Regions from separate parts of the Azospira restricta genome, predicted to be linked through region 3. Evidence: riboswitches for the same ligand, from Rfam matches in the RefSeq annotation. Region 3 holds a riboswitch; each other region holds the start of a gene.

The links. Region 3 has a riboswitch for cobalamin ahead of IWH25_RS02180 (TonB-dependent receptor domain-containing protein). Riboswitches for the same ligand answer to the same signal wherever they lie in the genome.
Region 1: it holds a riboswitch for cobalamin, as region 3 does, so the genes downstream of both, IWH25_RS15085 (ribonucleoside-diphosphate reductase subunit alpha) here and IWH25_RS02180 (TonB-dependent receptor domain-containing protein) in region 3, are expected to answer to the same signal.
Region 2: it holds a riboswitch for cobalamin, as region 3 does, so the genes downstream of both, cbpA (modified peptide precursor CbpA) here and IWH25_RS02180 (TonB-dependent receptor domain-containing protein) in region 3, are expected to answer to the same signal.

Annotation. Positions count from the first base shown of each region.
Region 1 covers NZ_CP064781.1:3,145,355-3,155,248, reverse strand. Annotated here, with positions in the region: gene IWH25_RS15090 (adenosylcobinamide amidohydrolase) at 1-44, opposite strand, end outside; gene IWH25_RS15085 (ribonucleoside-diphosphate reductase subunit alpha) at 35-2,824, opposite strand; cobalamin riboswitch at 3,002-3,223, opposite strand; gene IWH25_RS15080 (YceI family protein) at 3,319-4,044, opposite strand; gene IWH25_RS15075 (MbcA/ParS/Xre antitoxin family protein) at 4,047-4,301, opposite strand; gene IWH25_RS15070 (pirin family protein) at 4,307-5,221, opposite strand; gene IWH25_RS15065 (4Fe-4S binding protein) at 5,415-7,532, opposite strand; gene IWH25_RS15060 (RluA family pseudouridine synthase) at 7,825-8,490, shown strand; gene IWH25_RS15055 (type I restriction-modification system subunit M) at 8,744-9,894, shown strand, end outside.
Region 2 covers NZ_CP064781.1:2,681,017-2,690,910, forward strand. Annotated here, with positions in the region: gene IWH25_RS12930 (hypothetical protein) at 1-118, shown strand, start outside; gene IWH25_RS12935 (ferredoxin--NADP reductase) at 85-861, opposite strand; gene IWH25_RS12940 (LysR family transcriptional regulator) at 962-1,885, shown strand; gene cbpB (peptide-modifying radical SAM enzyme CbpB) at 1,937-3,322, opposite strand; gene cbpA (modified peptide precursor CbpA) at 3,325-3,489, opposite strand; cobalamin riboswitch at 3,577-3,766, opposite strand; gene IWH25_RS12955 (tetratricopeptide repeat protein) at 3,838-4,305, opposite strand; gene IWH25_RS12960 (hypothetical protein) at 4,569-6,161, opposite strand; gene IWH25_RS12965 (hypothetical protein) at 6,394-6,630, opposite strand; gene IWH25_RS12970 (cupin domain-containing protein) at 6,684-7,013, shown strand; gene gcvP (aminomethyl-transferring glycine dehydrogenase) at 7,088-9,894, opposite strand, start outside.
Region 3 covers NZ_CP064781.1:448,230-458,123, forward strand. Annotated here, with positions in the region: gene IWH25_RS02155 (cobaltochelatase subunit CobN) at 1-2,676, opposite strand, end outside; gene cobO (cob(I)yrinic acid a,c-diamide adenosyltransferase) at 2,691-3,302, opposite strand; gene IWH25_RS02165 (substrate-binding domain-containing protein) at 3,299-4,090, opposite strand; gene IWH25_RS02170 (ABC transporter ATP-binding protein) at 4,112-4,882, opposite strand; gene IWH25_RS02175 (FecCD family ABC transporter permease) at 4,879-5,856, opposite strand; gene IWH25_RS02180 (TonB-dependent receptor domain-containing protein) at 5,864-7,681, opposite strand; cobalamin riboswitch at 7,807-8,011, opposite strand; gene IWH25_RS02185 (hypothetical protein) at 8,177-8,377, shown strand; gene IWH25_RS02190 (cell division protein ZapA) at 8,388-8,720, shown strand; RNA gene ssrS (6S RNA) at 8,757-8,936, shown strand; gene IWH25_RS02195 (EVE domain-containing protein) at 9,003-9,440, shown strand; gene IWH25_RS02200 (sulfite exporter TauE/SafE family protein) at 9,437-9,894, shown strand, end outside.

The sequences.
Region 1 (9,894 bases), 1.3 Mb from region 3:
AGCCCGCGGCGCAGGACAACGATCATCGTCGACTTCATTGGCATGCCTCGCACTCGGGGTTGTCGATGCTGCAGAAGCGCGGCGCTTCCTCGGCCGCGGGCGCGGCCTCGTCGCGGCCGCCGGCCTGTTCGGCCTGGCTGGCGCCGAGCGTGCGCAGGTAGTAGGTGGTCTTCAGCCCGCGCCGCCAGGCCAGCTGGTAGATCTCGTCGAGCTTGCGGCCCGACGGCGTCGCCAGGTACAGGTTGAGCGACTGCGCCTGGTCGATCCACTTCTGCCGGCGCGCGGCAGCCTCGATCAGCCAGACCGGGTCGATCTCGAAGGCGGTAGCGTAGCGCGCCTTGAGCTCGTCGGGAACGCGCTCGATGCGCGAGAGCGAACCGTCGAAGTACTTGAGGTCGGCGACCATCACCTCGTCCCACAGGTCGAGCGCCTTCAGGTCGCGCACCAGCGCGGCGTTGACGACGGTGAACTCGCCCGACAGGTTCGATTTGACGTAGAGGTTCTGGTAGGCCGGCTCGATGCTGGCCGAGACGCCGACGATGTTGGAGATCGTCGCCGTCGGCGCGATCGCCACGCAGTTCGAATTGCGCATGCCGTGGCGGGCGATGCGCTCGCGCAGCCCCGCCCAGTCGAGGCGCGCGCCGCGGTCGACCTCGACGTCGCCGCCGCGGCCGGCTTCGAGCAGGTCGAGCGAGTCGAGCGGCAGGATGCCGCGCTCCCACAGGCTGCCGGCGAAGCTCGAATAGCGGCCGCGCTCCTCGGCGAGCACGGTCGAGGCGCGGTAGGCGTGGTAGCAGACGGCCTCCATGCTGCGGTCGGCGAAGTCGACGGCAGCGTCCGAGGCGTAGGCGATGCCCAGCTCGTAGAGGCAGTCGGCGAAGCCCATGATGCCGAGCCCGACCGGGCGGTGGCGCAGGTTGGCGTTGCGCGCTTTGGGCGTCGCGTAGTAGTTGAGGTCGATCACGTTGTCGAGCATACGCAATGCCGTGGCGATCGTGCGCGCCAGCTTGTCCTGGTCGAGCTCGCCGTCCTTCAGGTGGGCGACGAGGTTGACCGAGCCGAGGTTGCACACCGCCGTCTCCGAGTCCGAGGTGTTGAGCGTGATCTCGGTGCACAGGTTCGAGCTATGCACGACGCCGGCGTGCTGCTGCGGCGAGCGCAGGTTGCAGGCATCCTTGAAGGTCAGCCAGGGGTGGCCGGTCTCGAACAGCATGGTCAGCATCTTGCGCCACAGCTGCACCGCCGGCACCTTCTTGTGCAGGCGGATGGCGCCGGCGGCGGCCTGCGCCTCGTAGGCGGTGTAGGCGGCGGCGAAGTCGGCGCCGAAGCGGTCGTGCAGGTCGGGCACGTCGGACGGCGAGAACAGCGTCCACTCGCCGTTCTGCCGCACGCGCTGCATGAACAGGTCGGGAATCCAGTGCGCGGTGTTCATGTCGTGCGTGCGCCGGCGCTCGTCGCCGGTGTTCTTCCTGAGGTCGAGGAACTCCTCGATGTCGAGGTGCCAGGTCTCCAGGTAGGCGCACACCGCGCCCTTGCGCTTGCCGCCCTGGTTCACCGCCAGCGCCGTGTCGTTCACCACCTTGAGGAAGGGGATCACGCCCTGGCTCTGGCCGTTGGTGCCGCGGATGCGGCTGCCCAGCGCGCGCACCGGTGTCCAGTCGTTGCCGAGGCCGCCGGCGTACTTCTGCAGCAGCGCGTTCTCCTTGACCGCCTGGTAGATGCCGTCGAGGTCGTCGGCGACCGTCGTCAGGTAGCACGACGAGAGCTGCGGGTGCAGCGTGCCGCTGTTGAACAGCGTCGGCGTCGAGCACATGAAGTCGAAGCGGGAGATCAGGTCGTAGAACTCGATCGCGCGCGCCTCGCGGTCGATCTCGTTCAAGGCCAGCCCCATCGCCACGCGCATGAAGAAGAGCTGCGGCAGTTCGATGCGGCGCCCGTCGACGTGCAGGAAGTAGCGGTCGTACAGCGTCTGCAGGCCGAGGTAGCCGAACTGCAGGTCGCGCTCCGGCTGCAGCGCGGCGGCCAGGCGCGCCAGGTCGAAGCCGGCCAGGCGCGGGTCGAGCAGGCCGGCGGCGACGCCCGCGGCGACGAAGTCGGGGAAATATGCGGCGTTCGCCGCCGCCAGTTCGTCGCTCCGCACGGCGCGGCCGAGCGTTTCGCGCGCCAGCGCGGTCAGCAGCAGGCGGGCGGCGACCTGGTTGTAGGCCGGCTCGCGCTCGATCAGCGTGCGCGCGGCGAGGATCAGCGCCTGGTCGACGTCGGCGCGCGGCACGCCGTCGTAGAGGTTCTTCAGCGCCAGGTCGAGCACCGCCGTCGCCGCCACCGCCCCGCCCAGCCCGGCGCAGGCGTCGTCGCAGACGGCGAGCAGCGCCGCGCGGTCGAGCGGGCGGCGCTCGCCGCCGTCGGTCACGTGCAGCGGCGGCGCCAGTTCGTCGGCGGCGGTCACCGCCGCGGCGCGCTCGGCGGCGCGGCGTTCGCGGTAGAGCACGTAGGCGCGCGCCACGTCGTGCTCGCCGGCGCGCATCAGCGCCAGCTCGGCCTGGTCCTGGATGTCCTCGATATGCACCGTGCCGCCGTCGGGCAGGCGCCGCCTCAGCGAGCGGGCGACGGTCTGCGTCAGCCGCGCGACGATCTCGCGGACGCGCGACGACGCGGCGCTCTGGCTGCCCTCGACGGCGAGGAAGGCCTTGGCCAGCGCGACGGCGATCTTGTCGGCGTCAAAGGGAACGACGGCGCCGTTGCGGCGGATCACCTGCAGCGCGGCGAGCGCGCTGTCGTGGCCGGCGGGCAGGGGCAGAACATGGGCGAAGGCAGGGGAAGGCAAGGCGGCTCTCCGTGGTGGGGGCGAAGCACGCGGGGAATGCCGGAAATGGGCGGTCCGGGCCGCAGGCGACGCGGCGCCGGCCCGATGGGCGCAAGCCCGGGAGCGGATCGGCACAACGCGGCAAGGGCAGGATCGGCACGCACACACCTCTCGTCAGGGGCACCCCGCCCCGTGAATGAAAGAAGGTTGGTCGCGGCAGGTCTCCTGGCTCTCGGTTCAACGCGCCTCGCCCGCCTTCCCGGAACGCATCCAGTGGCCATGGGTGAAAACTACGTGGCGAGGCACTCGCCGATGACAGTTGCGGGGGCAGCCCCGGAATTCGGTTCCGCGCGAACGCGGAGCCGGCACCGGATTCCCTTTTAATCCCCGGGCGGGGAACCATCAACGCCGCCGAGTGTAAGCCAGCGGCGCGGGCGGGGTCAATACCGGAACACTAGCGGTAGTAGGTTGGCGGTGGAAAAGCACTAGATGCAGTGCATGCCGCCCGCCGCCGGCTAGGCATCGCGCCGGCGGGCGACGATGCGGAAGTGCAGGTCGAGGCGGTCGGCGACGCGCAGCGCGCCGTTCAGCGCGGTCAGCGGAACGATGCCGAAGTCGCTCTGGCGGAAGTCGATCCGGCCGGCGACGGCGATGCCGTCGGCCAGCGTTTCGCTGCTCACCGGCACGTCGAATTCGCGCGTTGCGCCGTGCACCGTGATCGCCGCGCGCACGGTCGGCGCGTCCGGCGCGTCGCGGCGGACGGCGATGGTGGCGAAGGGGAAGCGGCCGGCGTCGAGCACGCGCGTCAGCATGTTGCGCCGGGTGCCGGCGATCGCCCGCTCGTCGGGCGGCTCGGCGAAACCGGCGGCGGCGCGCTGCGCCGGGTCGTCGACGACCAGCCGCGCCAGCGCCAGGTAGAGGTCGGCGCGGCCGGCGTCGAGGTCGACCTGGCCGCGCAGGTCGTGGCTGGCGACGACGTGGTCGTGGCCGAGGCGGGCCAGCGGGCCGTCGCGGCGCACCTCGACGACGATCCGCGACTGCGCCGGATCGACCTGCAGCACCCGGTGCCCGGCTGCCGCCGCGCGGCGGTAGTCGGCTGCCGGAAAGCCGGCCGGCGGTTCGGCGGGCGGCGCGAGCGCGGCCTCCTCCGGCGGTACGCCCGGCGCGCACGCGGCGAGCACGGCGACGGCGAGCGCCAGCAGCCAGCGTCGGGCAGGGCGACTCGCCCGGCCGGCCGCCATCCTCAGGCCTCGTCTTCGCCGCGCGCCGCGGCCAGCCCGCGCAGCAGCGCCGCGACCTGGCGCGCGCCGGCCGGCGTATCGAGCATCTCCAGCGGCGCCAGTCCGCCGAAGTCGCGCCGCGGTCGGCGCAGCCAGCGCAGCGCGCGCTCGCGGTTGCCGAAGGCGGCGATCGCCAGTTCGAGCAGCGCCGCTTCCTGCGCGTCGTCGGCGGCCGCCGGACCGCCGGCGCGCGGCACGATCGGGATCGTCCGCGGCATGCCGGTCAGCGGCCGACCCACGGCAGCGGCGGCGCCTTCAGCGGCTCGCCGTCGTAGCCGGCGACGCGGCCGAAGCGTTCGCCGTAGCCGCTTTCCCAGTCGCGCTGCGCCTGTGCGACATCCTCCTTGCTGCCGCCGACGAAGTTCCACCAGATCACGATCTCCTCGCGCCGCGGCTCGCCGCCGATCAGCAGCAGGCGGGTGCCGGGGGCGAGGTCGAGCGCCAGCGCGTTGCGGCCGCTGCCGAGGTAGGCCAGCTCGTCGGCAGCGATGCGTTCGCCGCCGAGGTGCACCTCGCCGGTGAGCGGCAGGATGCCGTACTCGAAGCTGGGGTCGAGCGGCAGCCCGATCGCCGCGTTTTCCGGACTCATCAGGTCGAGGCCGACCAGCGGCGAGTGCAGCCGCGTCGGCGCCACCTGGCCGCCGAAGCTGCCGGCGAGCAGCGTCGCCCGGCAGCCGCCGATTCGCCACTGCGGCAGCGCCGGATGGTGCTCGAAGGCCGGCGCGCAGCCGGCGACCTCGGGCGGCAGCGCGATCCACAGCTGCGCCGCGTGCAGGCGGCGCTCGCCGGGCAGCGACTCCTCGGTATGGACGACGCCGCGGCCGGCGGTCATCAGGTTCACCTGGCCGGGGCGGATCAGCTGCTCGTTGCCCAGGCTGTCGCGGTGCAGCACCTCGCCCTCGATCAGCCAGGTGAAGGTCTGCAGCCCGGTGTGCGGATGCGCGCCGACGCGCATGCCGGCGCCCGGCGCGAAGCTCGCCGGGCCGGCGTGGTCGAGGAAGCACCAGGCGCCGATGGTGCGCCGGCCGCGCACCGGCAGCACGCGCCGGACGGGAATGCTGCCACCGATCTCGGCGCTGCGCGCGGCGATGCGTTCGATGGGCGGTGGCGGGGGGCGTTGCGGCTTGCCTGGCTTCATGGCGTTTTCCTCCGATTGGCAGGTGGCCCGGGGGCGGCGCTTGCTTTCGACACTATAGCGGCGGCGGCCATTCAATTCCCGCGGAAATTCGTCGTCGCGGCGAAAGGCTTGCGTGGAGGCGGGACCGCTCCGGAGTCCGGCGCGGTCCGACGTGGGCGGCCGCGACGCCAATAAAGGCTGCGCCGCCGATCGCTCAAGCCTCCCTGCGCACGCGCCGCCCGTGCAGCGGCACCGGATGTCCGTGCCGGTCCATCAGGATCAGCGGCACGCAGCGCTGGCGGTCGTCGTGGATGGCGACGCAGTCGAGGCACTGGAAGCAGTCGGCGTAGCGGATCGCGCCGCTCTCCTCGATCGCGTTGTAGGCGCAGGCGTGCCGGCAGCGCTGGCAGGGCTGGCCGCATTCGGCGCGACGCGGCAGCCATTGCCAGCGCCGCGTGCGGGCGAGCACGGCGAGCGCCGCGCCGAGCGGGCAGATCCACCGGCAATAGCCCTTGTAGGCGAAGGCGCCGAGCGCCAGCGTCGCCAGCGCGTACCACAGCGCCGGGCCGGCGCGGTCGAAGCCGAGCGTGATCGCCGTCTTGAACGGCTCGGCCTCGACCAGGCGGTCGGCGAGCGCCGGCGCGAACGCCGCGGCGGCGAGGATCGCCACGAGCAGCGCGTACTTGATGCGGCCGAGCGCGCGGTCGAGCCGCGCCGGCACCTTCCACTGCGGCACGCGCAAGGCCTGCGCCGCCTTGCCGACGAACTCCTGCAGCGCGCCGAACGGGCACAGCCAGCCGCAGAAGGTGCCGCGCCCCCAGACCAGCAGCGTCAGCACGGTGAAACCGGCGACCGCCAGCGTCACCGGGTCGTAGAGCACGAAGCCGAGGTCGCGCCCCTGCACCAGCGCGGTCAGCGGGCCGGAGAGGTTGACGATCGAGAGCTGCCCCTGCGCGTGCCAGCCGACGAAGCCGAGCGTCGCCGCCAGCACCGCCCAGCGGAACGCGGCGAGCCGCTGCGGCCGCGCCACCAGCCGGCGCTGCGCGAAGAGCGCCGCGGCGAGCAGCGCGAACAGTGCGCCGAGCGCGGCGAGGTCGGCCGCGCGGTTCTGCCACACCGCCTTCCAGGCGCGCGTCTCGGCGCTCTCGGGGATGTCGAAGAAGCGCTCGGGCAGGCGCTGCTCGACGACCAGCTCGCGCGCGACGCGCTCCGGCCAGACGATGCCCTTCTGCCGCTCGACGCGCAGCGCCAGCTGCCACGGCCGCGCCGGGTCGAAGCCGGCCTGCGCGGCGACGCGGAAGGCGGCGAGTTCGGCGAAGGCCGGCGCGCCGGCGACGGCCAGATCGACGTCCAGGTCGCGCAGCTCGATCGGCAGCCCGTTCTGGCGCAGCGCCAGCCGCTCCGGCACGCCGCCGCGGACGAAATCGTCGCCGATGAAGCCGAGGCGGCCTGCCGAGGCGACCAGCAGCGCGTGCTGCCCCGGTTCGAGGCGCGCCATCAGCTGCCGCCAGCGCGCCTCGCCGAGCAGGTTGCGGCCGACCGTCGGCACGTTCAGGTAGGCCAGCCACAGCTCGCTGGCGGCGTCGTCCGGCCGCGCCAGCGCCGCCGCGTCGGCGCCCTCGACCGCGCTGCCGGCGAACAGCCGCTCGACCTCGGCGTTGCTCGCCGCGAGATGCGCGACGTCGCCGCGCGCGACCAGCACCGGCCAATCGAGCGGCTCGAACACGCCGTCGCGCACCCGCGCCGCCTCGCGCGCAGCGCCCGCCGGCGCGAAGCCGAGCCTGGCGCGCGCCACCTGCAGCGCCGCGGCGAGCACCGATTCGTTCAGGATGCGCACCGACGCGGTGGCCTTGGTGATGCCGTCGAGCTCGTCGCTGCCGGCGCGCCGCGCGCCGTGCGCGATGCGGATCGGCTGCTGCAGGCGGCGCCCCTTGTACTGCTCGACGAAGCGCAGCAGCGGCTCGACGCCGAGCCCGTCGACGAACACCGGCTCGTGCTGCGACAGCACGCGCAGATCGATGAAGTGGCCGTCGCGGTCGATCGCGATCAGCAGGTTGAACGGGCTGCCGGCGAAACCGGGGATCGGCGCCAGGTCGATCGACTCGAAGGCGTAAGCCATCACCTTCTCGGTCGGCCCGTCGAGCTTGACGATCGGCCACACCGGCAGCGCCTCCTCCTTCGCCTCGATGCGGATCGCGTCGGGGAAGAAGGCGCGCAGATCGGCCTGCGTCAGCACGCCGGCGGCGGCCGGCAGCGCCAGCAGCAGCGCGGCGAGCGCCGCCAGCCGCGGCAGCAGCTGCGTTGCGCAGCGGCGGACGCTGGTCCGCGCCATCGAGTTTTTCCGCATCGTCGCCTGTCTCCCCGGCAGCCGTGATCGGGGAGTTGCGCAAGAGGCATGCCATCGTCTTTGGTGGCGACGGCCGGGCGGCAACGGTTCGCCCGGAGGCCGTGGCGACGCGGCGTGCGGCGGGGTGAGGGCGGCGCACGACGGATGCCGCTGGCGCAGGGCTGCGCCATTTTGGAGCAGCCGGTTGCTCCGATGGGGGACGGGGCGTGGCCGAGTGCCGGAAACCGATTGCGCGGGCAGTTCTGCGCTTCGCCTCCGCGATGAGACAATCCGCGGCATGGCATCCACTCCCTATCGTCCGCCGCCGCACCGGGGGCTTTCCATCCTCTATCTGTCGGCGCAGCTGATCGTCGTCGACAAGCCCAGCGGTCTGCTGAGCGTGCCGGGGCGCGACGCCGGCAAGGAGGACTGCCTGTCGCGCCGCGTGCAGGCCGAGTTTCCCGACGCCCTGATCGTCCATCGCCTGGACCTGGGCACCTCGGGCATCGTCGTCATGGGGCGCGGCGCGCAGGCGCAGCGCGAGCTCAGCATTGCGTTCCAGGAGCGCCGGGTGAAGAAACGCTACCAGGCCCTGGTCGACGGGCACTGGACGGCTGCCTCCGCGGGCGAGATCGACCTGCCCATCGGCGTCGATGGGCCCCGGCACCCGAAGCAGAAAGTCGATCACGCCACGGGCCGGCCGTGCCTGACCCGCTATCGCGTTCTCGACATCGACGCCGCGCGCGCCGTGTCGCGCATCGAGCTCGAACCCGTTACCGGGCGCTCGCACCAGCTGCGGGTGCACCTGGAAGCGATGGGCCACCCCATCCTCGGCGACGACTTCTACGGCACACCGGCCTCCTTCGCCAAGGCCGGGCGCCTGACGCTGCATGCCTGCCGGATCGAGCTCGCCGATCCCGAAACGGGGGCGCCGCTGCGCATCGATTGCCCGCCGCCGTTCTGAGCGGTGCGTCGTGAATATGCGAAGCGTGAGTTGTCGGAGATAAAGGGGGCGGCTTCGTTTGAACTTCTGGAAGGTCAATTGAAGCTGACCCCTTTAGCACAAAGAAAATTCTGGCCGGCTGCATCGATAGCGACGACTTCAGCAATATGTCATTGTCTGGAACGCCGCGGCTCAGTAAAGTTTCAGGCTTCGAAGAAAATTCCGGTGTGCCGGCTCGGAAATCACCGCCGGCACCCTTGAAAGCAAAGCAACAATGAACCAACCCGCACTCTCCGCCTTCCTCTGGTCCGTCGCCGACCTCCTGCGTGGCGACTACAAGCAATCCGACTACGGCAAGGTGATCCTGCCCTTCACCGTGCTGCGCCGCCTCGACTGCGTGCTCGAATCCACGAAGCAGGCCGTCCTCAAGGAGTTCGCCGACAGGCAGAAGGCCGGGCTGAACCCGGAGCCCTTCCTGCTGCGCAAGGCCGGCCAGAGCTTCTACAACACCTCGCCGCTCGACATGAGAAAGCTCATGGGCGACCAGGATCACATCCGCGAGAACCTGTTCAGCTACATCCAGGCATTCTCGCCGGCCGTGCGCGATGTCTTCGAGCGCTTCGAGTTCCATACCCAGGTCGATCGGCTGCACAAGGCCGGGCTGCTCTACCAGGTCACCGAGCGCTTTGCGCAGGTCGACCTGCACCCGGAGGCGGTCGATAACCACCAGATGGGCCTCGTCTTCGAGGAACTGATCCGCAAGTTCGCCGAAATCTCGAACGAGACGGCGGGGGAGCACTTCACGCCGCGCGAAGTCATCCGCCTGATGGTCAATCTGATCTTCATCGAGGACGACGACGTGCTCTCGAAGCCCGGCGTCGTCCGCACCATCTACGACCCGACGGCAGGCACCGGCGGCATGCTGTCGGTGGCCGGCGAGTATCTGGAAGAGCACAACCCGCAGGCGCGGCTCACCGTCTTCGGCCAGGAGCTGAACCCCGAGTCCTACGCCATCTGCAAGGCCGACATGCTGATCAAGGGGCAGGATGTCGCCAACATCAGCTTCGGCAACACCCTCTCGGACGACGGCCACCCGCACAAGAAATTCGACTACATGCTCTCCAACCCGCCCTTCGGCGTGGAGTGGAAGAAGGTCGAGAAGGAAATCCGCAAGGAGCACGAAAGCCAAGGCTTCAACGGCCGCTTCGGCCCCGGCCTGCCGCGCGTCTCGGACGGCTCGCTGCTCTTCCTGCTGCACCTCATCAGCAAGATGCGCCCGGCGGCCGAGGGTGGCAGCCGCTTCGGCATCGTCCTCAACGGTTCGCCGCTGTTCACCGGCGGCGCCGGCAGCGGCGAAAGCGAGATCCGCCGCTACGTGCTGGAGAACGACCTGCTGGAGGCCATCGTCGGCCTGCCGACCGACAT
Region 2 (9,894 bases), 1.7 Mb from region 3:
TTTCACGCCGCGCCTGACGCAGACGGTGCCGGGCTGCAGCCCGACGCGCGTCGGCCGCCTGGTCGATTCAGGCGCGGTCGCGGATCACTTCTCGACGAAGGCGCGCTCGATCACGTAGTCGCCCTGCGCGCCGATGTACGGCGAGACCTTGAAGCCGCGCGCGTCGAGCAGCTCGCACATGTCCTTGTTCATCGCCGGGCTGCCGCAGATCATCGCGCGGTCGTCTGCCGGGTCGAGCGGCGGCAGGCCGATGTCGGCGCAAAGCTTGCCGGAGTCGATCAGGTCGGTGATGCGGCCCTGGTTGCGGAAGGGCTCGCGGGTCACCGTCGGGTAGTAGATGAGCTTGCCCTGCGTCAGCTCGCCGAGGAATTCGTGGTTCGGCAGCGTCTGCTCGATGAACTCGGAATAGGCGAGTTCGCTGGTCCAGCGCACGCCGTGCACCAGCACCACCTTGTCGAAGCGCTCGTAGGCCTCCGGGTCCTGGATCAGGCTGAGGAAGGGGGCGAGCCCGGTGCCGGTGCCGAACAGGTAGAGGTGCTTGCCCGGCTTCAGGTCGCGCAGCACCAGCGTGCCGGTCGGCTTGCGGCTGACGACGATCGGGTCGCCGGTCCGCAGGTGTTGCAGGCGCGAGGTCAGCGGGCCGTCCGGCACCTTGATGCTGAAGAACTCCAGATGCTCCTCGTGGTTGGCGCTGGCGATGCTGTAGGCGCGCGTCAGCGGCTTGCCGTCGACCTCCAGCCCGATCATCACGAACTGGCCGTTGTCGAAGCGCAGCCCGGGATCGCGCGTGGTGCGGAAGCTGAACAGGTGGTCGTTCCAGTGGCGGACGTCGAGAACCGTTTCGGTGCCGTACTTGCTCATGGTCGTGCTCTGCGATGGAAGTGGGAACGCCGCCAGTCTAGAAGTTGGCGTAATATCCGTGAAACAGATTGTACAAATCGTATATATCAGGATCGCAGATATGCACTTCACGCTCCGCCAGCTCGAGATCTTCGCTGCCATCGCGCGTTCCGGCAGCGTCTCCGGCGCCGCCGGGGCGGTCGCGCTGACCCAGTCGGCGGCGAGCACCGCGCTCGCCGAGCTGGAGCGGCAGACCGGGCGGCGGCTGTTCGACCGCGTCGGCAAGTCGCTACGGCTGAACGAACTGGGACGCAACCTGCTGCCGAAGGCGGTCGAGCTGCTCGACCGCGCCGCCGAGATCGACGACCTGCTGCAGGGGCACGAGGCGGTCGGCAACCTGAACATCGGCGCCACGCTGACGATCGGCAACTATCTGGCAACGCTGATCGTCGCCGAGTTCCTGCGCCGCCACCCGCAGGCGCGGGTGAAGCTGGAGGTGCGCAACACCGCCCACCTGCTGCAGGCGCTGGCGGTGCACGAGGTGGATCTGGGGCTGGTCGAAGGCGATTGCCACCATCCGGACCTGGCGGTGGTGCCGTGGGTCGACGACGAGCTGGCGGTGTTCTGCGCGCCGGGGCATCCGCTGGCCGGCCGCAGCGCGACGCCGAAGCGCCTGCTGCAGGAGCCGTGGATCCTGCGCGAGCCGGGTTCGGGGACGCGCGAGACCTTCGATCATGCCTTCCGCCATCATCTGCCGGGCCTGCGGGTGCGCCTCGAGCTGGAGCATACCGAGGCGATCAAGCGCGCCGTCGAGAGCGGGCTGGGGCTCGGCTGCATCTCGCGGCTGGCGCTGAAGGACGCCTTCCGCCGCGGCAGCCTGGCCGAAGTGCGGACGCCGGCGCTCGACCTGAAGCGCACCTTCAGCTTCGTCTGGCACCGCGACAAGTTCCACGGTGCCGGGCTGCGCGCCTTCCTGGAATTGTGCCGGGAGTTTTCACAGGGGGCGGCGACCAGCGACGAGATCGCGCTGCCGCCGGTGCCGTAGGCGAAAAAGCCGCCGCCCCGGAGGATTCCGGAGCGGCGGCCGCCGGCGGCGTCAGTTGACGATGTTGAACACCGTCTCGGTGCCGTCGTCCCAGCCGTCCCACAGGTAGTCGTCGGCCTTGCCGTCGGCGATCAGACGCAACGCGTAGTTCACCTGCTCCTTGTAGAAGTCGCAGAAGGCACCGATCTTGTCCATGCCGCCGTTCATCTCGGCCGCTTCGGCCGGGCACGGCGAGCCGCAGAAATGGCGGATCGCGCAGGAGCCGCAGGGGTCGAAGGTGTCGACGTCGCGTTCGATCACCGGGCGGAAGGCTGCCGACTTCAAGGCCGCCTCGACGCCGTCGGTGAGCAGGTTGCCGCCGTTGAAGCGCTTCAGGCCGATGAACTCGCTGCACGGGTAGAGGCCGCCGTCGGCCGCCAGCGCGAAGAAGGCGCGGCCGCCGCCGCAGGGCGAGATGTCGCACATCAGCCGGCGCGCGGTCGGCGCGAGGATCGCCAACAGGATGTTGGCGAAGTTGGCGACCATCAGCTTGCGCCCGGTTTCCCGGTACAGCTCGTGCGTGCGGTCGAGCGCGGCGAAGAAAGCCTTCGCCATGTCGCCGTCGGCCGGCTTCACGCCGCGCGCGCCGGGCAGCGTGCAACGGACGGTGTTGAGCATGCAGGTCGGCACTTCGGCGGCGTGGAACAGCTCGACCATGCGCGTGAGGTAAGGCAGGTTCTCGGTGTTGCAGGTGGTGATCACGCTCCACGAGCCGTAGCCGCGCAGCTTCTCCATCGCCGTCAGCACCTTGTCGTGCACGCTCTTGCCGCCCCAGGTGCGGCGCGTGGCGTCGGTGATGCCGGCGACCGGGCCGTCGAGCGAGAGGCCGATGCTGACGTTGCGCGAGGTCAGGAAGTCGATCGCCGCGTCGTCGAGCAGCGTGCCGTTGGTCTGCACGCCGAAGGCGAAGTCGTCGGCGAACTCGTCGATCGCGGCGAACACCGCGTCGCGGTTCATCAGCGGCTCGGCGCCGTGGAAGATGGCGCGCGGCTTCCTGTCCGTGTCGCCCATGACGGAGGCGAAGTAGTCGCGCAGCGCGGCGAGCGAGGCGGTGAGCGTTTCGCGCGGCATGTGCGTGCCGCCGCTGCGCTGCTCGCCGGGCAGGTAGCAGTAGGTGCAGTTGAGGTTGCAGCGCTCGGTCGGGTTGAGATAGACGCCGGAGGGCTTCAGCTCGAAGCGCAGCGCGTGCAGCTCCCTGGCGAAGCGGTCGTATTCCTTGCTGTAGGCGTCGAACAGCGGACCGCCGGTCAGCGACTCGTTGACGCGCGTCTTGTCGACCAGGCCCCAGAAGGCGGTGGCCGGGTCGGTGACGGCGGCATAGACGGCGTGGCCGATGTCCACGGGAACCAGCGCCGGACCGCCAGTGGCGGCCCGGCTCATCGTTGCGGCAGCAGTCATCGTTACTTCGCCGCCTTCTTGTCCATCAGCACGTAGTGCGAGAGGCCGATACCGTCCGGATTGCAGCTCTTGCGCGTGGCGATGCTCGGGGCGACGGGTTTATCTTCGCCCTTTGCGGCGGCGGTCTGGGGCTGGGCGGTTTGTTGCGCTTGAATGGTCTGCGTCATGATCGAGTCCTCGAATCAAATGGTGAAAAAGAAAAGGGCTCCGGCTGACGGCACGCGTGAGCATGCAGTCAGCCGGAGCCCTTGCCTTGGCTCCGGATCGGTTCGACACGTCTTCTGGCTCCCGGATCGTCCGGAGCGCTGCTGCCTTCCCGCCGGGGTGTGCCCCGTCAGTGGCCGATCAGTCGATCATGCAGCGCCCGTCCCCGGTTACAGCGGCGGGCCCGCCACGGATTCGCACCGTGTTCCGTTTCGTCGAACCGAAATGGAAGGCGGATTATCGTGCAGGAGCGGGGGAATGGGTTTGATGTAGGGCAATTTGCGCGTGCATTTCAAGCGACAGCAGAGAGGCTACTGACTTTGAGGCGATTCATCCTTCTTGATGCAGTGCTTGCCATAGGGGGTGCGATCAGTTTTTGACACGGCTCCGGAATGCCTGGAGCGAATATCTGCAGCCCGAGCCGTAAATACGGCAGCATCTGCTGCTCGGTCGGTCTCTCTCAGCGCCTGCGCGTATTCGTCAAGGAAATCGGCAAACCCTATCGGGTCTTTTGACGCGGCGTCGAGTTTTTCAACGACTGGCAATGCGCGTTCAAAATAGGGTACCGCTTGGACGAACTGGCGTTGATCGAGATTGAGGCGAGCCAATTCGATAAGGGGATAGTGAACCGGTCCCGACGACTCTTCGTCGAGTTTCAGCGCCTTGAGCAGATATTGTTCGGCGTGGTCATAAAAACACGTAGCACCGCACGCTCGCGCATACTCGTAATACATTACCGAGCGTGCACGCACTGGAGATCCGCCAAGATCGGCATTCACCGCAGCGCGTGCGTATGCCCGGCGCGCCGAATCCCAGTCGCCGCGGCGAACTGCGGTGTAACCTGTCTCCGCATAGCGGGCTGCATTGAGCTTGTTGATGTCATGGGCACATCCGCTCAGGAGCGCCAGAGCGAGAAGTATTGCGGCGTATCGCAGGTTCGTCGAGTCCTAAAATTGCTGGTGTGCGTATAAATCACCCAGGGCCGCGCGGTGAAAATGCCTTGGGCGATTTGTCATTTTGACGGTAGGGGAGGGATTTGGCGCTATCGTTGTCCAGACTCGGCCACTTGGCGTCCAGTGAAAAGAATCTTCGCTGGCAGTTCCTTTTCTTCCGCCCTTAGCTCGCTCAACAAGCCATCTGTTCCCCAGATCAATTCAACGTCGCCGTCATCGACCGTCGAGTATTTCCATACCGGTGAATCGGGAGAAGTCGTCAGGTCTGGTCGAGGAAAGCCAAGGGAGAGGATTACCTGCTGCTTGCTCATCCCGCGCAATAGCTTTCCGGAACGAATGGCCTCCTGGATCGCAGGCGGATATGAGGTGATCAGTTTGGAAGGGTCGTCCTTGACGACCAGCTTCGCGACGAGCTGCTCTTTCGTCTCCTGCTTGCGGCCATAGTCGTGTCCGATGGTCATCTGTCGTCCATCGACCAGTACGTGAATGCGGTTCCGTCCATATTCCCGGATGGCGATTGGCGTTCCTGCGGGAATGAACGGCAGGCCCCAAAGGTTCTCATCGCTGATCCATTCGTCCTGGTAGTGCAGATTGCAGCACGCAAAGGACGCTCCAGCCATTGCCCGGATGCGGTCGTCCTCGGCCGCGATATTGACGACTTTCTCGCCGATTCGCTTTCCTGTTGCTGACTCTTCCAGCCACACCTCCTGACGGAACTCCTCCAGCACGCCGCGGACGCGGTACTCGACAGCCGGGAGTAGCGTCACCTCGATCTCGCCCTCGACCCGGTAAGCGGCGGCCGAGCGCAACAGGTTGTCGATCGGCGCCGCAAACACGTATCGTCCGGCCAGCTTGATACGGTGCTTGCCGGCAGGCACCGGGCGCTCGACTTTCTTGAAACTTATGCTTCTTCCCTGTCCGTAGGACGCACGAACACTGTCATCCATATTGTTCTGCGGTTCGGGCACGCCATCGATCTCGCGGACAAAGAAGAAACCGCCGCCCGGCATCCCGCTTCCTCTTCTAAGCAGGAGGCGTTTCCATCCGGTCGGTTCTTCGACGCTGTCGCCTGTCGAAGTGTCGACGATTCGTGCCGTCTTCTCTGCGGCTTCCTTGATCACCAGGGAGTTTATGAAATGCTCGCCTTCGGCAAGCAAGATCGGATCTTGGAAAGGTGAAGGAGCCCTTTCCGAGTACTCGACAGTGACTATTTTCTGTTTGTTGGGATGCAGGCACGAGAAGCCCTTCGCCTCCAGAAAGCTGGGAGACCCACTGGATCTCGATATGACTTTGTCCCTGGCTTTCAGATGGAACCTTGTGCAGAAGGGCGGCTTGGTTTCATCCAGTTTTTCGTCATGAAGCAGCTGCTCGAATCGATCCGGGTCAGTGTCGCTAGCCCTTGCGGTTTTTACAAATGCCAGGAAATCGCTTTCGCTGGCGAACTTCACGCCTGTGTCATGTACGCGGACCGATGCGACAAAGGTGCGATTATTCGTCTCAAGTTTTTTTCCGTACGCTAGAAAACCCTTGGCCCTTGGCATTTCATACCAGTCGCTGCCTTGTGGCGGTGAGATTTCAAATAAGCCAAGGAGATACTGCGTCCTGGTCAATTCTCCAGTTACCGGCCTCGGTTGCATTGCCGGAGTACAGGCCGACAAAGCACCGATCAACATCAGCGACAAAATAAACCTGCTCGACCCCACACTGCCCCCTGAAAACATAAACAAAGGTGTAGAAAAATAAACTTCGCATCATGCCGGGAGTGAGCGGGGCGATCAAGCCAAAGTCATAAATTGGATGAGGAATTCCACGGTCGGGCGCGAGACAATCAACACTGGTGCCGTCGAGTTATTGCGGTAATTGGCTTTTGCTGCCTTTGTTCACACCCTCAACTGCCTGTTTCGGAGCGCAGACTCAACCCTCCGGACACCGCTTCACCGCCGCCCGGATGCGCGCGATGGTCTCGTCCATCGGTGCCCGCGGCGACACCTCCAGCCCCAGCCCCTCGGCGATGCGCGCGATCCGCCGCGGGTCGAGCGGGATGCCGCCGGCGTCGATGGCGGCGATCAGCTGGCGGGCGCGCTCGATGTCCGAGAGGGGGTTGGCGGGCGGTGCCGGTCGGCCGAGGAGTCGTCGCAGCAGGGATTTCATCGCGGGGGGCGGGGCGTCGGAAGTGGAGGGCAGGGCGAGGGTATCATCGACGCATGACGAGCCAGAACCTTTACGCCGATCTTCCTTCCAATCCCGAAGCCGGGGAGCGTTTCGACGCGCTCCTCGCCCGGCCGGGGCTGCGCATCGAGCGCATCGTGTCGACCGGGCAGGCCAGCCCGCCGGATTTCTGGTACGACCAGGACGAGGCCGAGTGGGTGCTGCTGCTGCAGGGCGCGGCCGCCCTGCGCTTCGCCGACGAGCCGGCGGCGCGGGCCTTGCGGCCGGGCGACTGGCTGTACGTCGCGCCGCACCGGCGCCACCGGGTCGAGTGGACCGCCGCCGGCGAGGCGACCGTCTGGCTGGCCGTGCATTTCGCCGAATGACGCCGGCCATCCGCGAGCGGAAATGAAAAAGCCCGCGCCGGGGCGCGGGCTGGGCGGGGGGCCGTGAGCGCCGATCAGGCCGCGTAGTCCGCCATCGGTACGCACGAGCAATGCAGGTTGCGGTCGCCGTAGACGTCGTCGATGCGGTTCACGCTCGGCCAGAACTTGTTGTCGCGCACGAAGGGCAGCGGGAAGACGGCTTCCTCGCGGCTGTACGGGCGGTCCCAGTCGGCGGCGAGCACGTCGGCCTGCGTGTGCGGGGCGTTCTTCAGCGGGTTGGCGTCGGCCGGCCAGCTGCCGTTCTCGATCTTGCGGATCTCGTCGCGGATGGCAATCATCGCCGCGACGAAGCGGTCGAGCTCGGCCTTCGGCTCCGATTCGGTCGGCTCGACCATGATCGTGCCGGCGACCGGGAAGCTCACCGTCGGCGCGTGGAAGCCGTAGTCCATCAGGCGCTTGGCGATGTCGATCTCGGCGATGCCGGTGGCCGCCTTGATGCCGCGGATGTCGAGGATGCACTCGTGCGCGACGCGGCCCTGCGCGCCGACGTAGAGCACCGGGTAGTGCTCCTTCAGCTTGGTCGCGACGTAGTTGGCATTCAGGATGGCGGTCTTCGTCGCCAGCGTGACGCCTTCGCCGCCGAGCATGGTGATGTACATCCACGAGATCGGCAGGATCGACGCCGAGCCGTAGGGCGCGGCGGAAACGGCGCCCTGGCCCAGGTGCGGGCCGGGGATGGCCTGCACGACGTGGTTGGCCATGAACGGCGCGAGGTGCGCCTTCAGCCCGATCGGGCCCATGCCCGGGCCGCCGCCGCCGTGCGGGATGGCGAAGGTCTTGTGCAGGTTCATGTGGCTGACGTCGGCGCCGATGAAGCCCGGCGAGGTCAGGCCGACCTGGGCGTTGAGGTTGGCGCCGTCCATGTACACCTGGCCGCCGTACTGGTGCACGACGGCGCAGATTTCCTTGATCGCCTCTTCGAACACGCCGTGCGTCGACGGGTAGGTGATCATCAGGCAGGCGAGGTTGGCGGCGTGCTGCTCGGCCTTGGCCCGGAGGTCGACGACGTCGACGTTGCCGCTGTCGTCGCAGTCGACGGCGACCACCTGCATGTTGCACATCTGCGCGGTGGCCGGGTTGGTGCCGTGCGCCGACTTCGGGATCAGGCAGATGTTGCGGTGGCCCTCGCCGCGGCTGGCGTGGTAGCGCGCGATGGCGACCAGGCCGGCGTATTCGCCCTGCGCGCCGGAGTTCGGCTGCATGCAGATGGCGTCGAAGCCGGTCACCGTCTTCAGGTAGTCGGTCAGCCCGCCGATCATCTCCAGGTAGCCGTGCGCCTGGTCGAGCGGTGCGAACGGGTGCATGTCGCCGAATTCCGGCCAGGTCACCGGGATCATCTCGCTGGTGGCGTTCAGCTTCATCGTGCACGAGCCGAGCGAGATCATCGAGTGGTCGAGCGCGAGGTCGCGGTTCTGCAGCTTCTTCAGGTAGCGCAGCATCGCGTGCTCGGTGTGGTGGCTGTTGAACACCGGGTGCGTCAGGATCGCGTCGTCGCGCAGCAGGGCCGCGGCCGGCTCGTTGCCGGCGACCTGCGCGTCGAGCGCGGCGAGGTCGGCGTCGGTGCCGCCGATCAGCTTGATCAGTGCGGCGACGTCGGCGGCGGTCGTCTTCTCGTCGACGGCGATGCCGAGCGCGCTGGCGCCGGCCTGGCGCAGGTTGTAGCCGGCCTGTTGCGCGGCCTGATGGACCGTCGCGGCGCGGGCGCCGAGCTCGATGCGGATGGTGTCGAAGAAGGTCTTGCCGAGCACCTCGACGCCGGCGGTGCGCAGGCCCGCGGCGAGGATCGCGGCCAGGCGGTGGATGCGCCCGGCGATCGTCTTCAGGCCCCGCGGGCCGTGGTAGACGGCGTACATGCCGGCCATGTTGGCGAGCAGCACCTGCGAGGTGCAGATGTTGGAGTTGGCCTTCTCGCGGCGGATGTGCTGCTCGCGCGTCTGCAGCGTCATGCGGTAGGCGGTCTTGCCGCGCGCGTCCTTGGAGACGCCGATGATGCGGCCCGGCATCGCGCGGACGTTGGCTTCGCGCGTGGCGAAGAAGGCGGCGTGCGGGCCGCCGAAGCCCATCGGGATGCCGAAGCGCTGCGACGAGCCGAAGGCGATGTCGGCGCCCATCGCGCCCGGCGACTTCAGGAGCACCAGCGCCATCAGGTCGGTGGCGACGGCGACGACGCCGCCCCTGGCCTTCACCGCGCCGATCGCTGCGGTGAGGTCGGTCGCCTCGCCGCGGTCGTTCGGGTACTGGAAGAGGGCGCCGAAGACGTCGTCGCCGGCGGCGTCCTGCGGCTTGCCGAACTTCAGCTCGAAGCCGAAGAAGCCGGCACGCGTCCTGACCACGTCGATCGTCTGCGGGAAGCAGTCCTCGTCGACGAAGAAGACGTTCGACTTCGACTTCGACACGCGGCGCGCCATCGTCATCGCCTCGGCGGCGGCGGTGGCCTCGTCGAGCAGCGAGGCGTTGGCGAGTTCCAGCCCGGTCAGGTCGACGACCATCTGCTGGAAGTTCAGCAGCGCTTCCAGGCGGCCCTGGGCGATCTCGGCCTGGTACGGCGTGTAGGCGGTGTACCAGCCCGGGTTCTCCATCACGTTACGCAGGATGACCTTCGGCGTCAGCGTGTCGTAGTAGCCCATGCCGATCATCGATTTGCGGACCACGTTCTTCGCGGCCAGCGCCTTGATCCGGGCCAGCGCCTCGTGCTCGCGCAGCGGCGCGGCAAGCGGCAGCGGCGCCGGCAGGCGGATCGCCGCCGGCACGGTCTGCGCGATCAGGTCGTCGAGGCTGGCGGCGCCGACGGCGGCGAGCATCGCGGCGGTTTCCTCGGCCG
Region 3 (9,894 bases):
CGGCAGCGCCTCGGGCGAGCGCAGCGGGTCGTTGCCCTTGCCCGGCGCCACGTAGCGGCCGGCCAGCCCGGCCAGCAGCGCCGCCATTTCCAGTTTCGGCGAGGCGGCGAGCTTGTCGGCGACGGCCGGGTCGTCCACCCCGCCCTGCTTCATCGACGCCAGCATCAGGTCGAGCGACTCGCGCGACCAGTCCTTGCCGAAGACGTGCAGGCCGTGCGGCATGAACTTCTCCTGCAGCTTGGTCAGGTAGTGGCCGATCTCGTGCGCCAAGAGCTCGTCGTCGGCCTGCTCGAAGCCGATGCCGCGCACCGCGAGCACGTCGGCCATCGACGCCTCCAGCTCCTGCTTCAGGTTCAGCGCCGCCACCTGCTCGCGCATGGTGCGCGCGGCGGCGGCCTTGATCGCTTCCGAACTGCTTGCCTCGAAGCTCTCGACCACCTGGCGCAGGGCCAGCAGCCGGTCGTAGAGCGGTGTCGCCGCGAGCGGCGGCGTCAGGTGGTCGACGATCACCGCCAGGCCGCGGCGCTTGGCCTGCACGCCCTCGCCGACGCCGTCGACGATGTACGGGTAGATGCCGGGCAGGTCGGACGCGACCAGGCTCGGGTAGTCGTCGGACGCGAGGCCGACCGCCTTGCCGGGCAGGAACTCGTAGGTCGAATGGCGGCCGAGGTGCACCAGCGCGTCGGCGCGGAAGGCGTCGCGCAGCCAGTGGTAGAAGGCGAGGAACTGGTGCGGCGGGGTGATGCTGGTGTTGGCGTGCAGCAGCTCCTCGTCGACCTCCCAGCCGCGCGGCGGCTGCGGGCCGACGAAGACCTTGCCGAAGACGAGGCCGGGAATTAGCAGGCGGGCGTCGTGGCCACGGCCGTGCACCATCACCCGGCCCGGCGCCGCGCCCCAGCCGCGCAGGCCTTCGATGGCCAGCGCGGCGAGGCGGCGCGCGGTTGCCGCGTTGCCAGCGCACGCGGTTTTCGCGCGCTCGGCCAGGCACTTCCGATAGCCGTCCTCCAGCTTCGCCAGTAATTTGATCGCCTCGTCGCGGCGCGGGTGGTCGGCACCTTCGACCAGGTGGCGCAGCTCCTTCAGCGCCGCCTCGACGCGCTTCTGGCCGAGCGTGCGCTCGCCGGCGCGCTCGGCTTCGAGCACCTCGGCGTGCAGCCGGCCGAGCGGGCCGTCGACCATCTCGCCCCGCACGCGCGGCGACAGCGTGCCGAACCAGCGCGCGTAGTCGGCGGCGCCGACGCCATTGACGTTCGGCGCCATGCGCGCGAGTTCGGCGCGGTCTTCGGGCAGGTTCACGCCGCGCTCCATGATCATCTCCAGCAGCGCTTCCGGCGTGGCCGGCAGCTCCCCGGTGTCGTAGCCGGCGGCCTTCATCTCGCGCAGGACATGGAACAGCGAAGCGGGCACGTCGAGGTTGTCGGCGCCGATGTTCTGCCGCCCCGGCGGGTGGTTGTAGTAGATCAGCGCGACGCGCTTGTCGAAATTCTTCTTCTGCGCCAGCGCCTGCCAGCGCGCGGCGCGCGCGGCGAGGCGCTCGACCTCTGCGGTGAGGACCTCGGGGCGGCGGATCTCGATGCCGGTCAGGCGGTCGATCGTCGGCTTGCCCGACGCGGCGACGACGATCGGCTGGCCGCTGCCCTGCAGCTCGGGCAGCGCGACGCGGTACTGCACCGAATCGGGCGGCAGGCCGTCCGGCGACAGCCGCCACTGCATCGCCGTGCGGTCGGTCAGGCGGATCGCCTTGAACACCGGCACGTCGAGCCTGGCCAGCGCGGCACCGACCGCCTCGCGGTGCTCGGCAGCGCCGACGACGAAGTCCTGCAGCACGACCAGCGCCGCCGGCTTGGCCGGCGCGACCAGTTCCGGCAGGCGCTCGACGACCTCGCGCGAGGTCGCCGCCCAGCGCGCCATGACCGCGATGCAGTTGACGCCTTTCCGGCGCGACGCGGCGCAGATCGCGTCGGCCGGCGCCGGGTCGGCGTTGGCGAGGTCGAGCACGACCAGCGCCGGGCCGGTCGGCACCGGCTGCCAGCGCCAGGCGGCAGCGTCGCTGCGCTCTTCGCTGCCTTTATCGCTGATCGCGCGCAGGCGCAGCGCCGGCTCGGGCTGCGGCACCGGCAGCGGCAGCGCCGGATGCAGCAGGTGGCGGTAGAGGTTGGCGACGTTGTCCGCGCCGCCGGCCTGCCAGGTCTGGCGCAGCGCGAGCCAGGCGCGCGCGCCGGGGTGCGCCGCGGCGGCGGCGAGCGCGTCGGCCGGCGGCTTTTCGAGCGTCAGGTTGCGCAGCGTCTCGCCGGGGAAGCCGGCGAGCGGCGCATCCGGCGCCGGGCGCGACATCAGCGACAGCGTCGCCTCGCCGTTCAGCGCGACGACGCGGGTACCGGTGCGCGCCTGCGGCAGCGCCTCCTTCAGCCGACGCGCCGGGTCGCCGAAGACGGCGACGGCGAGCACCGCGTCGGCCTCGGCGAGCGCGCGCGCGAGCTGCTTGTCGGGCATCGCCAAGAGCTGCGCCGGCGTACGCAGCAGCAGACGGTCGCCGGGATGGGCGGCAACGTGTTTCGCCGCCGCCTCGGCGGCGAGCGGCGCCGCGCGCTCGCTGACGACGCCGAACAGGGTTGCGGCCAGCGCCGGCAGCGGCAGCAGGCAGGCGACGGCGAGGACGGAGCGCAGGCGGCGCATCGGAATGCCGCTGATCAGTACTCGACGCCGGGCATCGCCTTCACACCGATCTTGAAGGCGTGCTTGAGCATGCCCATCTCGGTCACCGTGTCGGCGGCCTCGATCAGCGCCTCGGGCGCACCGCGGCCGGTGACGATCACCGTCTGCAGCCGCGGCCGCGCGGCGATCGCCGCCAGCACCTCGGCGAGGTCCAGCCAGCCGTACTTGAAGGCGTAGGTCATCTCGTCGAGGACGACCAGGTTGACCGACGGGTCGGCCAGGCACTCCCTGGCGATCGCCCACGCCGCCTGCGCGGCGGCGGTGTCGCGGCCGCTGTCCTGCGTCTCCCAGGTGAAGCCCTCGCCGCAGACGTGCCAGCGCACCTGCTCCGGGAACTTGCGGAAGAAACCCTCCTCGCCGGTGTCCGAGCGGCTCTTCACGAACTGCACGACGGCGACCCGGTGGCCGTGGCCGAGCGCGCGTGCGACGACGCCGAACGCGGCCGAGCTCTTGCCCTTGCCGTTGCCGGTGTTGACCAGCAGGATGCCGCGTTCTTCCTGGGCGGCGGCGATCTTCGCGTCGATCACTTCCTTCTTGCGCTGCATGCGGTCGTGGTGGCGCTGTTCGCGCGTGCTGTCTTCGCTCATTGCAGAGCCTCCTTGAGTTCGTCCAGGCCTTCGAGCAGACGCGGCCCGGGGTGAAAGAAATTGTCGCCGGGCAGCATCAGCAGCGTCACCGGCAGGGCGCCGAGGCGCGCATCGCAGTGGTTCTCGGCGCGGGTCATGAGGTTCACGACAATGTCCGGGCGCGTTGCCGCGACCAGCGCCGGGATGCTGTCGATCGGCTCGCCGTCGTGCAGGTGATGGATGCCCTCGGCACTTTCCGCGAGCGTAAACCCGGCCTTCTCGGCAAGGTCGCCGAGCATCGTGTTGCGGCCGTAGGAATACGGCCGCGTGGCGCACGCGGAAACGAGCAGGATGCGCCGCTGCCGCGCCGGCATCGCCGCTAGGCGCTGCTGCAGCTCGCGGCTGAAGCGGCGGGCGCGCGCCGCGGCCTCCTCGCTGCCGCTGGCGGCCGCCAGCGCGGCGACCATCTGCTCGCTCTCGGCCAGCGAGCGGTAGCCGCCGAGACGCAGCGAACGGGCGCCGGCCGGCGTGACGGCGGCCAGCGTGTCGGGCGCGGTGAGCATCGAGGTGACGATCAGATCCGGCGCGAGCGCGGCGATCGCGGCGGCATCCGGATCGCTGACGCCGCCGGTGTGCGGCAGCTGGCGTTCGTCGTAGCGCGAGACGCCGACCACGCAGTCGCCGCGGCCGAGCCAGTCGAGGGCGATGGTCAGGTACGGCGACTGGCTGACGATGCGCGGGCAATCGGCGGCGGCCGCGTCGAAGGCGGCGAGCGTCAGCAGGGGCAGCAGCAGGCGCAGCAGATGCATGGAATACCTCCGGAAAAGCGTTCAGCGCGGAATGAAGCCGACCATCCCGTCGGCTTCGATGGCGCGCAGCGGATGCTGGTAGAGCGCGGACAGGCGTTCGGCGGTGAGCATCTCGCGCACCGGGCCGAGTTCGCTGCGGCCGTCGCCGTGGATCAGCAGTGCGCGGTCGCAGTAGCGCCAGGCCAGCGCCGGTTCGTGCAGGACCATGACCACGCCGGCGTGGCAGTCGCGCGCGGCAGCGGCGAACAGGTCGAGCACCGCGATCTGGTGGTTGAGGTCGAGATGGGCGAGCGGTTCGTCGAGCAGGTAGAGCGGCGGCGCCTGCGTCAGCAGCGTGGCGATCGCCAGCCGCTGGCGCTCGCCGCCGGAGAGCGTCTGCACGTCGCGCGCTTCCAGGCCGGCGAGGCCGACGGCGGCGAGCGCGCCGCGCGCGATCTCGGCATCCGCCTTCGACTCCCAGTCCCAGCGGCCGAGGTGCGGGTGGCGTCCGGTCAGCGCCGTCTCCAGCACGGTCGAGGCAAAGGCGTCGCTGTGCCGCTGCGCCAGCCAGCCGCGCCGCTTCGCCGCCGCACGCGGACCGAGCGCGGCATAGCTGTCGCCGCCGAGGCGGACCTCGCCGGCGTCGGCGGCGCGCAGGCCGGCGAGCACCGACAGCAGCGTCGACTTGCCGGCGCCGTTGCGGCCGAGGATGGCCAGCCGCTCGCCGGCGGCGAGCGAGAAATCGAGCGCCCGACAGACCGTGTGGCCGCCGACGGCGACATCGAGTTGGCGCGCTTCGATCAATGCGCTCATTGCCGGTGCCTCGCCAGCAGGAAGAGGAAGACCGGCACACCGATCAGCGCCGTGAGCACGCCGACCGGCAGCTGCTGCGGCGCGACGACGGTGCGCGCCAGCGTGTCGGCCAGCGTCAGCAGTGCGCCGCCGGCGAGCACCGACGCGGGCAGCAGCAGGCGCTGGTCGTTGCCGATCGCCAGCCGCACCAGGTGCGGCACGATCAGGCCGACGAAACCGATCGAGCCGGCGCTGGTGACGGCCGTGGCGGTAACCAGCGAGGCGATGCCATAGACGGCGTAGCGCAGTCGGCGGACGTCGACGCCGAGAGCCTGCGCGGTGTCGTGGCCGCGCGCGAGCAGGTTCAGCTCGCGCGCGAAGGGCAAGGCGGCGATCAGCGCGGCGCCGAGGATGGCCAGCGCCACCGCCGGCGCCCCGGTCTGCGACAGGTCGCCCATCAGCCAGAAGAGCATGCCGCGCAGCTTGTGCTCGGGCGCGATCGACAGCATCAGCGCAACCAGCGCGCCGCAGCCGGCGGCAACGATGACGCCGGTGAGCAACAGCCGCGTCTGCGTCCACGCGCCGTCGCCGTGGGCCAGGCCGAAGACGATCAGCATCGCGCCGAGCGCGCCGCAGAAGGCCAGTCCGTTGATGCCGGCGGCCGATAGCCCGAGCAGGATCGCGAACATCGCGCCGACGCCGGCGCCGCCGGAGATGCCGAGGACGTAGGGGTCGGCCAGCGGATTCCTGAGCAATACCTGCATCAGCGCGCCGGCCAGCGCCAGCAGCCCGCCGCAGGCGAAGCCGGCGAGCGCCCGCGGCAGGCGCAGGTCGCGCACGATCGCCGCGTGCTCGACCGGCTCGCCGAGCAGCGCGGCAAGCACGTCGGCGAGCGGCACCGACAGGCTGCCGACCGCCAGCGCCGCCGCGAAGCTCGCCACGCCGAGCAGCGCGAGCACGGCGAGGACGAGGACGGCGCGGCGGTGGCTGGGCATGGCGGGTCTACTTCGGCGCGTAGCGGATGCCGAAGAACGCGTTGGCGCCGAGGACGCCGTAGTTGTTCACGGTCTCGTAGTACTTGTCGAAGATGTTGTTGCCGCGCGCGAACAGCACCCAGTCCTTGTCCACGCGATACTCGGCGAACAGGTTCACGAGGCCGTAGCCGCCGAGCCGTACGCGATTGGCCGCATCGTCGTAGCGATGACCGACCCACTGCCATTCGCCGCCCAGGGTCCAGTCTCCGAACGACCGGCTGAGATGGCTGAACATCTGCCGTTCGGCACGGCGTGCCAGCCGGTTGCCGGTATCGTCGTCGCGGGTGCGCTGCAAATCGACGGAGACGCCGCCGGACCATGGGCCCGAACGGCCGGCATAGCTGAGCGAGGTTCCCTTCAGCGTCGCCTTGTTCACGTTCTGCGGCGGCCAGCTGTTGATCAGGTCCTCGACCTTGTTGTGGAAGTAGACGGCGGACAAGCGGTGCCCGCTCGTCTCCCACGTGACCCCGGCCTCGGCGTTCTTCGCCTTCTCCGGCTTCAGGTTCGGATTGCCGCCGCCGAAGCCGGTATCGGGGAAGTACAGCTCGTTGAAGGTCGGCGCGCGGAATGCGGTGCCGTAGGAGAGATGCCCGCGCCATGCCGGCGTGAACTGGTAGCCGTAGGTGGCCGCACCGGTGGTCCGGCCGCCGAACTGCGAATTGTCATCACGGCGCAGGTTGAGCTGCAGCTGATGGTTGTCCAGGCCGGCGGTCCAGCCGGCGAGCAGCGAGCGGACGCTGCGCTCGTCCCGCGTGTAGTTGGTGGTTCCCGACACGGCCTGCTTCAGATATTCCGCGGCGAACAGCGCGGTTCCGAGGGGCAGCTTGACGTCGTTCTGCCACACCAGCTGGTCCTGGACCGTCCGGAACTCCCCGGTGGTGACGCCGTTGCGGCGCGTCGTCAGATCGTCGGTGCTGCGGCCGAGACGGACCGTGCTGGTCCAGCTCGCGAGCAGCTTGTTGCGGGAGTAGATCGAGTACGCGGCAACATCCTGTTCGCTCTTGAAGTCGCGGGCTTTCGGCGTCGAATCGTAGCGGCTGGTGCCGTCGGTTGCCAACACCGTGGCGCCGATCTCGTGACCGCTGGCCGGACGGACCGCCAGGCTGCCGGAGAAGCTGCTGTTGCGGTAGCCGTCGCGGTCGGGGTTGAACGAGCTGCTTTTCTTGTTGTGGATGGCGCTGACGCCGTCGGTCTCGTAGTAGCCGCCCTGCAGGCTGAACGACACCAGCTCGTTGCCGCCCGAGATGCCGACACTGCTGTCGCTGGTGTGGTAGGTGCCGTAGCCGGTGCTGGCGTTGAGGCGCGGCTCGCCGCTACCCTTCCGGGTGAAGATCTGGATGACGCCGCCGATTGCGTCGGCACCGTAGAGCGACGAGGCCGGGCCGCGCAGGATCTCGATGCGCTCGACCTGGGACAGCGGGATGCGCGACCAGGTCGCTTCACCGGTCGTCGCCGAGCCGAAGCGCTGGCCGTCGATCAGCACGATCGACTGCTTGGAGGAGGCGCCGCGGATGAAGATGCCGCTGTTCGTTCCCGGACCGCCGTTCGCGGTGTACTGGATGCCCGGCTGGCGGGCGAGCAACTGCTCGATGGTGGTCTGGCCGGCCTGCTCGATTTCCTCGCGGTCGATGACGGTGACGTCGGCCATCAGATCGCTGACCCGCGTGGCCTGGCGGGTCGCGGTGACGACGATGGGATTCAGCTCGGCGTCGGCCGCCGCCATCAGATTGCCGGAGAAGGCGGCGAGCGTCGCCGCCGCCAGCGCATGTCGATTATCGATTTTCATGGTTACCCCTGATCGCCGGCGAGCGTCCCCGCTGCCGGCATTGCACAGAATGGAACTGCACGGGGGGGCTGAACGGGACGGGGCGCACGGGCGCCGAGCATCCAATGACCGCCTCCCGCGGCATTTCCGCTACTCGTGCGCAGGCCGGTCTCCGGGCTTGCGAGGTTTGTCGTGCCGCCTTCCCAGGCTTCTGGCGGCCCAGTGGCGTTGAGGCACGAATCACTCGCTTACCGTTGCGGGGGCAGCAGCGGAATTGCGTGGCAGTTGGTCTGCCCGCGCACCGCTTTCCCGTTTCACCGCGGCAGAGGAATCTGCGCGCGGCACCTTGCACGGCCCGTGTGCCGCCAACCGGTGTCGGCGACAAAACGGGTGGCGGATTGTACCGTGCGCGACGGTATGGAGGAAGGGGCCGACGCTTGCCTGCAACATAAATCACATTCAAAATGCATTGTTACTCCTTGACTTGACTTGTTTTTTACTTCTATAGTTGCCGCCATGGTCAATGAACTGAACGCGCTCGAGAACAAGATCGCCCAAGTGGCGGGCTTGTGCCGCGCGCTGCGCAGCGAGAACCGCGAGCTGCAACAGCGCCTCGCCGCGGCGGAAGCGGAGAAGCAGCAACTGGTCGAGCGCATGAACGGCGCGCGCGAACGCCTCGAATCCCTGGTCGGGCAGCTCCCCGAAGCGAAGGCCTGAACGTACGCGCATGACGGACCCGAACGCCCCCAACTATCTCGACATCACGCTGCTCGGCAAGGACTACCGCGTCGCCTGCCCGCCCGAGGAACGCGAGGCCCTGCAGGCCGCGGTCTCCTACGTCGACGAGAAGATGCACGAGATCTCCGACCGCACGAAGAGCAACGTCGCCGAGCGCATCGCGGTGATGGCCGCGCTGAACATCGCGCACGAGTTCCTGAGCGCCAAGGCGAAAGGCGGCGAGCCGGTCGGCGGCCTTGATTTCGGAGCCGTCAGGCGTAGAATCGCGGACATGGAGGCACAGCTCGACGTGGTGCTCGCACCGCAGGAAAAGCTGTTCTAGGAACCTCGCGGTTCCCGGGAAACTGCCTCCGCAGAGCGTCCCCTGCGGTGTTCGCCAAGGCCATACATTCCTTGAACCAATGCTGATTGGCATCGGTTGCGGACCAAGACCCCGCTGTTGTGCGCGCCCTTCGTCGGGTGTGCCTGATGCGGAAGGAAAGCAGCCACTCTGAACCCAGGTTCAGGATGCCGGCCGAACGGCACAGGCGGGGGCCAAAACCGACAGCGCGGAAGGTTTCTTCCGCGCTGTTTTCATTTCGGGGGCGCGATGGCGTACTGGCTGATGAAGTCCGAACCCGCCGAGGTATCGATCGACGACCTCGCGGCGCGCGGCACGGTGCCGTGGTTCGGCGTGCGCAACTACCAGGCGCGCAACTTCATGCGCGATGCGATGCGGATCGGCGACCGCGCCTTCTTCTACCATTCGAGCTGCGCCGAGCCGGGCATCGCCGGTCTCTGCGAAATCTGCGCGCCAGCGCACGCCGACGCCACGCAGTTCGACCCGGCCAGCCCCTACTTCGATCCGAAGGCGACGCCGGACAAACCGCGCTGGCTGTGCGTGGACGTGAGCTTCGTACGGAAGACGCGGCTGCTGCCGCTGGCCGAGCTGCGCGCCCACCCCGAACTCGCCGCCATGCCGATCCTGCAGCGCGGCAACCGGCTGTCGATCACGCCGGTGACGGCCGCGGAGTGGAACTTCATCAGCGAAAGGCTGCTGTGACCTTCATCCTGCTCTACCTGGCGCTAGGCGCCTTCGCCGGCTTCGTCGCCGGGCTGTTCGGCGTCGGCGGCGGGCTGACGCTGGTGCCGTTCATGTTCATGATCTTCACCGCGCAGGGCATTCCGCACGAACACGTGATGCACCTCGCGCTCGGCACCTCGATGGCCAACATCACGCTGACCTCGATCTCCAGCATGCGCGCCCACCATGCGCACGGCGCGGTGCGCTGGGACATCGTGCGCGCGATGGCGCCGGGGCTGGTGCTCGGCACCTTCGCCGGCTCGCAGCTGGCCGGCTTTGTGCCGACGCGGCCGCTGACCGCGGTCTTCGTCGTCATCGTCTATTACGCAGCGGCGCAGATGATCCTCGACTTCAAGCCGAAGGCGCACCGCCAGCTGCCCGGGCCGGCCGGCCTGTTCGGCGTCGGCGGCGCGATCGGCGTCGTGTCGAGCCT